3 regions of the Chromohalobacter canadensis genome follow, and region 2 is predicted to be linked to each of the others. Evidence: predicted binding sites of a transcription regulator. Region 2 holds the regulator's gene; each other region holds the start of a gene.
What was found. Region 2 encodes LexA, which represses DNA repair genes until DNA is damaged. Its sites were predicted from a motif close to TACTGTNTANNTANACAGTA; they were not measured.
Positions count from the first base shown of each region.

Region 1: SR908_RS14340 (LexA family protein) is a predicted target of LexA. The motif match lies at 1,812-1,831, and genes of this name have one in related genera.
Region 3: recA (recombinase RecA) is a predicted target of LexA. The motif match lies at 1,570-1,589, and genes of this name have one in related genera.

Region 1 covers NZ_CP140151.1:3,076,843-3,080,048, forward strand. The annotation lists gene SR908_RS14330 (hemerythrin domain-containing protein) at 1-42, shown strand, start outside; gene SR908_RS14335 (Y-family DNA polymerase) at 72-1,331, opposite strand; gene SR908_RS14340 (LexA family protein) at 1,319-1,783, opposite strand; gene SR908_RS14345 (LysR family transcriptional regulator) at 1,913-2,806, shown strand; gene murI (glutamate racemase) at 2,803-3,206, shown strand, end outside.
Region 2 covers NZ_CP140151.1:262,646-265,851, reverse strand. The annotation lists gene purU (formyltetrahydrofolate deformylase) at 1-52, shown strand, start outside; gene dinB (DNA polymerase IV) at 62-1,108, opposite strand; gene lexA (transcriptional repressor LexA) at 1,127-1,765, opposite strand; gene SR908_RS01280 (TetR/AcrR family transcriptional regulator) at 1,959-2,618, shown strand; gene SR908_RS01275 (L,D-transpeptidase) at 2,618-3,136, shown strand.
Region 3 covers NZ_CP140151.1:2,230,554-2,233,759, forward strand. The annotation lists gene mutS (DNA mismatch repair protein MutS) at 1-838, opposite strand, end outside; gene SR908_RS10630 (CinA family protein) at 997-1,521, shown strand; gene recA (recombinase RecA) at 1,660-2,745, shown strand; gene SR908_RS10640 (regulatory protein RecX) at 2,748-3,206, shown strand.

The DNA of each region.
Region 1 (3,206 bases), 780 kb from region 2:
CTTTATGCCGAGTTTCGCGAGGCGCCCTCGCCGTTGAATTGAGCCGTCTTGCCGCGTGTATGGCATGGCCATCACCTGGCGCGTGCCCGGGGCAGTTCGTCCCAGCGCGTGGTATAGCAGGCCGAACGGTAGGCGCTGTTCATCTGCCAGGGAGCGTCGGCGGGTTGCGGGCCCAGGGTCAGTGCTTGGCGTCCGTAGCGGGCGCGAATGGCGTCCCAGGCATGCATCAGCGCCTCCTGTCGCGCCGGCTCGGCGCCGTCGAAGAGCGTCGTCTGGCTCTGTCGGCGGGGTGTCAGCTCGGTGAGCATCACCCCCAGTTTTTGATAGGCCGCGGGCTGCCAGAGCCGCGCGAGTAGGTGTTGTGCCGCGCGGTTGAGTTGTTGCGTGTCGGCGCTGGGAAAGGGCAGCGCTGCCCACTCGCAGGCCTGATGAAAGCTGCCGGCATGGTGCGGGTTGGTACGCATGTACACGCCGATGGCCGAGGCTTGCATGGCGTCGCGTCGCAGCTTTTCGCCGGCACGCTGGCAATGATGACGCAAGGCACCGGCCAGGGAGGCGCGGTCGCGGAGTGGCTGGCCGAACGAGCGCGAACAGAGGATGCTGCGGCGCGGTGTTTCCAGGTCGCCCATCGCCAGGCAGGCCTGGCCGTTGAGCTCGGCGGCGGTGCGCGCCAGTACCACGCTGAAGCGCCGCCGCAACACGCTGTCGGGTGTCTCGCGCAGGGCGGCGGCGGTCACGATGCCCATGCCGGCCAGGCGTGCATTGAGGCGTTCTCCCACGCCCCATACATCGCGCGGCGATAGCCGGTTCAGGTGTGCCGTCAAGTCGGGCGCGTCCGCGCTTCGCCAAACGCACACCTGGGGGCGTGTCGGTTGTGTCTTGGCCTGTCGATTGGCGAGCTTGGCCAGGGTGCGCGTCGGCGCGATGCCGATGGAAACCGGCAGGCCGACTCGGCGTTGCACGCTGCGCACCAGTGTTGCGCCGAGGGCGTGCCAATCCTCGCGCATGCCGCGTAGATCCAGAAAGCATTCGTCGATGGAGTAGGGCTCAAGCGTAGGGACCTGCTGTGCCAGCACTTGCTGCACGCGTGCCGAGAGGTCGCCGTAGAGCGTGTAGTTGGAGGATTTCAGCACGATGCGTCGACGCAGATGCGGTTCGATCTTGTGGGTCGGGATGCCCATCGGGATGTCGAGTGCCTTGAACTCCTCGGAACGCGCGATGACACAGCCATCGTTGTTGGATAGCACGCCCACCGGAACGCCTTCCAGACGTGGTTCGAACAAACGCTCACAGGCGGCATAGAAGTTGTTGCAATCGATCAGCGCGAACATGTCGGCTCGGCCGGTTCATCACCCGTGGCGGGCAAGGCGTGAATGGCGTAGCAGATGACGCCCCACAAGCGGTCATCGTCGGTCTCGAAGGGCAGCGTCGCCAGACCGGGGCGTGACGGCGCGAGGTACAGCTGAGCCTCGCGGCGCTCTAGGCGCAACACGCTCAGTTCGCCGTCGATCACTGCGACCAGCCAATGCCCGGGTCGCGGAGAAATGGCGCGGTCGATCACCAGCAAGTCACCGTGGTACAGGCCGGCGTGGCGGTGGTCATCACCCTCCAGATGCATGAAGAACGTCGACGCGGGACGCCGTACCAAGTGACGATGCAAGTCCAGCGGCGCTTCTCGGTAGTCGTCGGCGGGGGAAGGAAAGCCGCTGGCGCCGCGTGGCAGGATGTCGCTCGATGCTGGCGCCGAGGTGGACGCGGCGAGAGCGATAGGCGTCATGGACATGGCGAGACCTCGAGAACGAAATAAAAGGTACTGTAAAAATAAACAGTATTATGCCTCGAGGCAAGTCGAGCCATCTCATCGGGTGGGTGGGTAAGGTAGAATGAGCGCACGTGTTTTTGAGGAAGTCGTATGGACCGCCTGCAGGCGATGCACATCTTTCGCGCCGTGGTCGAAGCTGGCAGTTTCGCTGGCGGTGCGCGCAAGCTGGAATTCTCCAATGCCATGGTCAGCAAACAGATCTCCAAGCTGGAGGCCAGCCTGGGGGTGCGCTTGTTGACGCGTACCACACGGCGCTTGCAGTTGACCGCCGAGGGCGAGCGTTACCTCAATGGCGCTAGCCGCTTGCTCGACGAATTGCAGGAGCTGGAGACAGGGCTTAGCGAGCAGCGCGGCGAGGTGCGCGGCAAGTTGCGTCTCTCCGCACCGCTGGATTTCGGCGTGCGCGCACTGATACCCGCCTTGCAGGCGTTCGAGCGTCGCCATCCCGCGGTGATGCTCGATGTCGTACTCGAGGATCGCCGTGTCGACCCGGTGGCAGAAGACTTCGATCTGGTGGTGCGTATCGGTGAGCTGGAGGATTCCAGTTTGATCGCTCGGCCGTTGATGGACATGCCGCGCCACGTTTACGCCGCGCCGGAGTATCTGGCACGGCACGGGACGCCCACGCATCCCGCCGAGTTACGTGAGCATCGTTGTCTGCACTATAGCCTGGCGCGCGAAGGGCACTATTGGCACTTCCAGGTCGCCGGGGCGCCGTATCGGGTGCGCATCCGGCCGGTCATGGCCTGTAACAACGGACGCGCCCTGACCGAGGCGGCGATACGCGGCATGGGGCTGGTCTATAAACCGGCATTCCTGGGTGAGCCGGAAGTCGAGGCCGGGCGACTGGTCCGGGTGCTGGACGATTTCAGCGTGGCGCCGATCAGCGTCCATCTGTTGTATGCCGAGCGTGAGTTCATCCCCGCGCGCCTGAGGGCCTTAGTGGATACGCTGCTGGCGCACTTCGCGGAGACCCGCGCATGACGGCGCCAATTCTGATCTTCGACTCCGGTATCGGCGGGCTCTCGGTGGTCGGTGCCTTGCGCACACGCCTGCCGGGCGCACCGCTGGCGTATGTGTGTGATAACGCCGCGTTGCCGTATGGCACCAAGCCCGATGCCTGGTTGGTTGCGCGGATCGTCTCGGTGTGTCGCGCGGCGGTGGCGGCGAGTGGTGCTCGCGCCCTGGTGGTGGCCTGCAACACGGCCAGCACCTTGGCGCTAAAGGCCTTGCGCGAGTGCTTGAGTATCCCGGTGATCGGCACCGTGCCGGCGATCAAGCCAGCGGCCCATGCCTCGCGCAGTGGTGTATTCGGGTTGCTGGCGACCTCGGCGACGGTGTCGCGCCCTTATACGCAGCGTTTGATTGGTGAGTTTGCGCCGGA
Region 2 (3,206 bases):
TCTGCAGGACCGGGTCCTGATCCATGGCAACAAGACGGTCGTCTTTGCTTGAGCGCGAGGCTCAGTCGAAGAGTGTCATCTGCCGTCGCTGCGCCTCTGGCGTCAGGCGCACGCCGACCCCAAGCAGGCGCACGGGGCGCTCGCCGCGTGCCCAGGCGCCGTCCAACAAGGCTTGAAAGCGTGCAGCAAGCGCCTCGCTACCCGCCGCTTCCAGGGTCGTGCTGCTGAAATCATCGAAGCGAACCTTGACGAACAATTTTTGAATGGCCGGCGTGCCGTGCCGCGTTAGACGTGCCATCAAGCGCTCAACGAGCGGTGCGAGTGCGTCTTGGCAGCTGGCCAAGTCGGGCAGATCGCGATGATAAGTCGTCTCGACGCTGACGGACTTGCGCTCTCGCTCGATCTGTACCGGGCGCTCGTCGATGCCACGCGCCAGCTCGAATAGCCGACGCCCAAATTTGCCGAAGCGCTCGACCAGAGATTCGAGCGGCCATTCGCGCAGGTCGCGGCAGGTGACGATCTCTAGTGCCTCGAGCTTGGCTGCCGTCGCTGGGCCCACGCCGTGCAGCTGCTTGACGGGCAAGGCGAGGAGAAAAGGCTCGACCTCATCCGGCGCGATCACGCATAGCCCATCGGGCTTATCCCAGTCGCTGGCCAGCTTGGCGAGGAACTTGCTGGGAGCCGCACCCACCGAGATAACGATACCCGTCCGCGCTAGCGCCTCCTGCTTGAGCCATCTGGCCATCCAGGTCGCACTCCCCTGAAAGCGTGTGACCTCGCTGACATCCAGATATGCTTCGTCGAGGGACAAGGGCTCCACCAGTGGCGTCAGCTCATTGAACAGTGCCTGGATGTATGCCGAGACAGCACGGTATTTTTCGAAGTCCGGGGAGAGTCGCGTCAGGTGCGGGCACAGGCGCATGGCACGCGCCATGGGCATCGCCGAATGGATGCCGAAGGCACGTGCGGGATAATTGCAGGTGGCGACAACGCCGCGCGTCTCAGGGCTGCCGCCGATCGCCAGGGGAATGTCGCGTAACGCTGGGTCGTCGCGCATTTCCACGGCGGCATAAAAACAGTCGCAATCGGCGTGAAGGATCTTGCGCATGATGAACGGCGTATCGGCTTAATGCAGGCCGTTACCGCCACCGCCACGAATCACGCCAACGCCGAGGCCTTCGATCTCGAGTTCCTGATGACGTAGATCGACCTCGATGGGCGAAAAATCCTCGTTTTCGGCGAGCAACCAGACATGATGGCCTTGACGCTTGAAGCGCTTGACGGTGACTTCGTCTTCCAGGCGGGCAACGACGATTTGGCCGTCGCGAATCTGCTGGGTGCGATGCACGGCGAGCAGGTCGCCATCGAGAATGCCGGCATTTTTCATCGAGAGTCCGCGGACACGCAGCAGGTAATCGGCGCGGGGGGTGAAATAGTCCGGCGCGAGAGGGCAGTGCCGGTCGATATGCGCTGCGGCGAGGATCGGGCTACCGGCGGCGACCTCACCGACGACTGGCAGACCGTCGCCGTTGGTCAAGGTGGTATCGTCTTCACCGGTGAGGCGAATGCCACGTGAGGTGCCGGGGATCATGCGAATGACCCCCTTGCGGTCGAGCGCGCGAAGATGTTCCTCGGCGGCGTTCGGCGAGCGAAAGCCCAAGGCCCGGGCAATTTCGGCGCGCGTCGGCGGGTAGCCAAGCTCATTCATTGTCTTGACGATAAAATCAAAGACGTGTTGTTGGCGCGAAGTTAACGAGCGAGACATGGGGCCTCCGGCAGGCACTGACGTGTTCAAGTATACAGTATGTGATTGTATCCAGTCTTTGGCGCGGTGCAACCATTCGCGCAATCATTCGCCCAGGGAGATGGCGTTTCAAACGTGGAGATTTGTCGTTATCGACATCAAGGCTTAGAATCGACATGTTTTAAACATTCGTTTATTCCACGCGGGGCGCCCCATGGCTCAGACAGATACAGTGACGCGCATTCTCGATACCGCCGAGGTCCTGTTCGCCGAACGGGGGTTTGCCGAGACCTCGCTGCGTACCATCACCAGCAAGGCCAAGGTCAATCTGGCGGCGGTCAATTACCATTTCGGGTCCAAGAAGGCGCTAATTCAGGCGGTCTTCGCGCGCTATCTGGATCCCTTTTCCGAGCGCTTTCACCAAGCCCTGGATGAACTCGAGGTGCAATATCGGGGTGAGGTCATTCCCCTCGAGGTGTTGTTGGAGACATTGGCACGCACCGTGTTGGAAGTTCCTGCCGAGCGCAATAGCCTCAAGGTGTTCATGCGCTTGTTGGGGCTGGCCTATACTCAGGCTCAGGGCCACTTGCGCCGTTACATTCAGGAGCACTATGGCAATGTGTTCTCACGCTTCAGCGACTTGGTACGCCGCGCGACGCCGGAACTGCCCGAGGCGGAACGCTTTTGGCGGTTACACTTCATGCTGGGCACGGTGATCTTCACGTTGTCGGGCCTTGATGCGTTGCGCGATATCGCCGACAAGGATTATCACGAACATGTCAGCGTTCGCGATTTGATTCGGCGTCTGCGCCCGGTAGTTGTGGCCGGCATGCAGGCCCCACTGCCCGATGATGCTCTCAAGGTGGCGGGATGATGCGAAAGCCGCAACTCTCCCATCTACCCCCCGAACAGGGCGTCTGGCTGGAAATCGATCTCGGTACGCAGTCGCTGACGATCCGCGAGGGCGAGATGTGCCGCGAGACGTTCGCGATTTCCTCGGGCGCTCACGGTATCGGGCAGCACGAAGGCAGTGGGCAGACGCCTGTGGGGTGGCATTACGTGCGCGCAGTTATCGGTGATGGACTGCCACCCGGCAGTGTCTTTCGCGGGCGGCGCCCCACCGGCGAGGTGTTTTCGCCTGAGCTGGCCCGTGCTCATCCCGAGCGGGATTGGATATTGACGCGTATCCTGTGGTTGTGTGGCCTGGAACGGGGCTTCAACCGCGGGGGCGATGTCGATAGCCAGCGCCGCTATATATACCTGCATGGCACGCCTGCCGAGCAGCCGATGGGAACGCCGGCCTCGCACGGTTGTATTCGGCTGCGCGACGAAGCGTTGCTGGCCGTATTGGAGGCCGCACCGGCCGGTACGCCGGTCTGGCTGCATGACTGAGAGGGTTTTTACACAAGGGCTGCGCTCGACGTAGTGCTGCTCACCGCCTAGAATCCTTCCTCCATTTGCC
Region 3 (3,206 bases), 1.6 Mb from region 2:
TGATGTCGATCTCGAGATTGCGACGACTGGCGGCATCGATCACCACCGCCTCGTCGCGAGTCTCCACGGCGATCCCGGTGACGTGGGGAAGGCGCGAGCGTTGGGTGTCGCGGGCGTAGTCGATGAGCACGCCGGCGGCGGTCAGCGCGGTGGTGAGGTGCGCGCAGCCGAAGCCACGCAAGTCGGCTACGCCGAATTGATCGCACAGCAAGCGCTGAGCGCTCTCCAGATCGAACAGCCAGTCGCCCTGGCGGCGAAAGCCGGGACGTTCGGCGAGAGCAGGTGGCAACGAGAGACTCTCCGCGGCGAGCAGCTCGGCGGGGTCGAGGCGCTGGATCTCGGACATCAGATCGCTTTCACCGTCCACCTCGAGCACGCTGAAATGGCCACTTGAAAGCTCTAGCCAAGCCATGCCCCAGCGTTCGCCGTGAGGATGCACGGCCAGTACGAGATTGTCGCGGCGCGCGTCGAGCAAGGCTTCGTCGTGCAGTGTGCCGGGAGTGACGATGCGCACGACCTGACGGTCCACGGGGCCCTTGGCCGTGCTGGGGTCGCTCATCTGCTCGCAGATGGCCACCGATTCCCCGGACTTGACCAGCCGCGCCAGATAACCCTCGGCACTATGATACGGCACACCGGCCATGGGAATCGGCTTGCCCGCCGATTGGCCGCGCTGGGTCAGAGTGATGTCGAGCAGTGAGGCGGCGCGCTTGGCGTCGTCGTAGAACAGCTCGTAGAAATCGCCCATGCGATAGAAGAGCAGCACCTCGGGATGCTCGCGCTTGATCTTCAGGTACTGGACCATCATCGGGGTATGCTGGGCAGAAGCCTGGTTCATGCGATTCCTTGTCGTGCCGGTGGCTGATGTTGCCAAATGGGATGAAGGTGACGCGGCGCTGGATGAGCCTGCAAACGTTCGCCAAAGCCTCTATTCTACGCATTCGGGTGGGCGGCGTCAGTGGCATGCCGCTTAAGATGGCAACCGGGAGACACGACATGGCGGTGACGCTGACAGCATGGCAAGCCTTTTCGCTCGAGGCATTGGCCGAGCGCCTGGGGCGCGCCTGTCTCGAGGCGAATGCCAGCGTAACGGCGGCGGAGTCCTGCACCGGTGGCGGCGTGGCCAGTGCCATTACCGACATCGCCGGCAGCTCCGCGTATTTCGAGACCGGCTACGTGACCTATGCCAATGGTGCCAAGCAGCGCCTGCTTGGGGTGCGCGAGACGACCCTTGCTGAGTACGGAGCGGTCAGTGCCGAAACCGTCGATGAGATGGTAGCGGGTGCGTGTCGCGACAGCGGTGCCACGCTGGGCGTGGCGATCAGTGGTGTTGCCGGCCCCGGCGGCGGCAGCGTGGACAAGCCGGTGGGTACGGTCTGGTTCGCCTGGGGTGATGGTCAAACGCAAGTGACCGAGTGCCATCAGTTGCCGGGGACACGTGGCGAGGTTCGCCGCGATGCGGTACGCGTGGCGCTGATCGGCCTGATCGACAGGCTTGAGAAAATGATATCGCCAGCGTGATATCGAGTAGGAAACAGAGGTAGGCGGCGAGGAATTTTTTCGTCATACTACTGTCTAGTCATACAGTATTTTGCGGTCGGCGCCGACATCTGTCAGCGCCACCGTGCGAGCTTCGACGTCCTTCGATAGGAGACCTTCATGGCACAGGACGACAACCGTTCCAAGGCGCTCAACGCAGCGCTTTCCCAGATCGAGCGCCAGTTCGGCAAGGGCGCCGTGATGCGTCTTGGCGATACGCCGCGCGTAGCGCTTCCCGCCGTCTCCACCGGGTCGCTGGGGCTGGATATCGCTCTTGGCGTGGGTGGGCTGCCGCTAGGCCGCGTGGTCGAGATCTTTGGCCCCGAATCATCGGGCAAGACGACGATGACGTTGTCGGTGATCGCCCAGGCACAGAAACAAGGCAAAACCTGTGCCTTCATCGATGCCGAGCACGCGCTGGACCCGAGTTACGCTGAAAAGCTGGGCATCAATCTCGATGACTTGTTGGTCTCGCAGCCGGATACCGGCGAACAGGCGCTGGAAATCTGTGACATGTTGGTGCGCTCCGGCGGTGTCGACGTCATCGTCGTCGATTCGGTTGCAGCCTTGACGCCGCGTGCCGAGATCGAGGGTGAGATGGGGGATTCCCACGTTGGCCTGCAAGCCAGGTTGATGTCGCAGGCACTGCGCAAGGTGACCGGCAACATCAAGAACGCCAATTGCATGGTGATGTTCGTCAACCAGATCCGCATGAAGATCGGTGTGATGTTCGGTAGCCCCGAAACCACTACCGGCGGCAACGCATTGAAGTTCTACTCCAGTGTGCGTCTCGACATCCGGCGGACCGGCTCGGTCAAGCAGGGCGACGAGGTGACCGGCAACGAAACCCGCGTCAAGGTCGTCAAGAACAAGGTGGCGCCACCGTTCCGCCAGGCCGAGTTTCAGATCCTCTATGGCAAGGGTATCTACCATGCTGGTGAGGTCATCGATCTCGGGGTGCAGCAAGGCTTGGTAGATAAGGCGGGTGCCTGGTATAGCTACCAGGGAAGCAAGATTGGCCAGGGCAAGGCCAACGCTGCACAGTTCCTGGAAGATAACCCGGCGATCATGGAAGAGATCGAAAATGAGATTCGCGCGCGGTTGCTCTCCACGCCCAAGGCGGAAGACGACAAGGCGGAGGAAGGTGCGAGCGAAGGCAAGGAAGATAAGGCCGCTGCGACCCAGGACGATGGCAACCTGTTGTAACCATGGATAAGCAAGAGACGACACCTCGCGACGATGCCATCCGCCTGCTGGCGCGTCGCGATTACTCGCGGGCTGAGCTGGTGTCGCGGCTGACGACGCGAGGGCATGAGCGCGCCGACATCGCGTTAACGTTGGATGGTCTGGCGGAGGAGGGCTTGCAGTCCGATGCCCGCTTCGCTGAGCAGTTCGTGCGTTCGCGTTTGTCTCGTGGCCAAGGGGAAATGAAGATTCGCGCCGAGTTGAGCTCACGAGGTATCACCGATGAGATGGCGCAGGAGGCGCTCGAAAGCGAGGGCCCCGATTGGTACCGCCTGGCGTGTGAGGCATTGGCCAAACGCTTTGATTCACCCGGCCGCGAGCCGCGAGAACGCGCCAAGCGTGAGCGGTTCCTGGCCTCGCGCGGGTTCGCTTTCGATCAGGTGCGCCATGCCATGGCGCATGCCTGGGAGAGTCCTCGATAG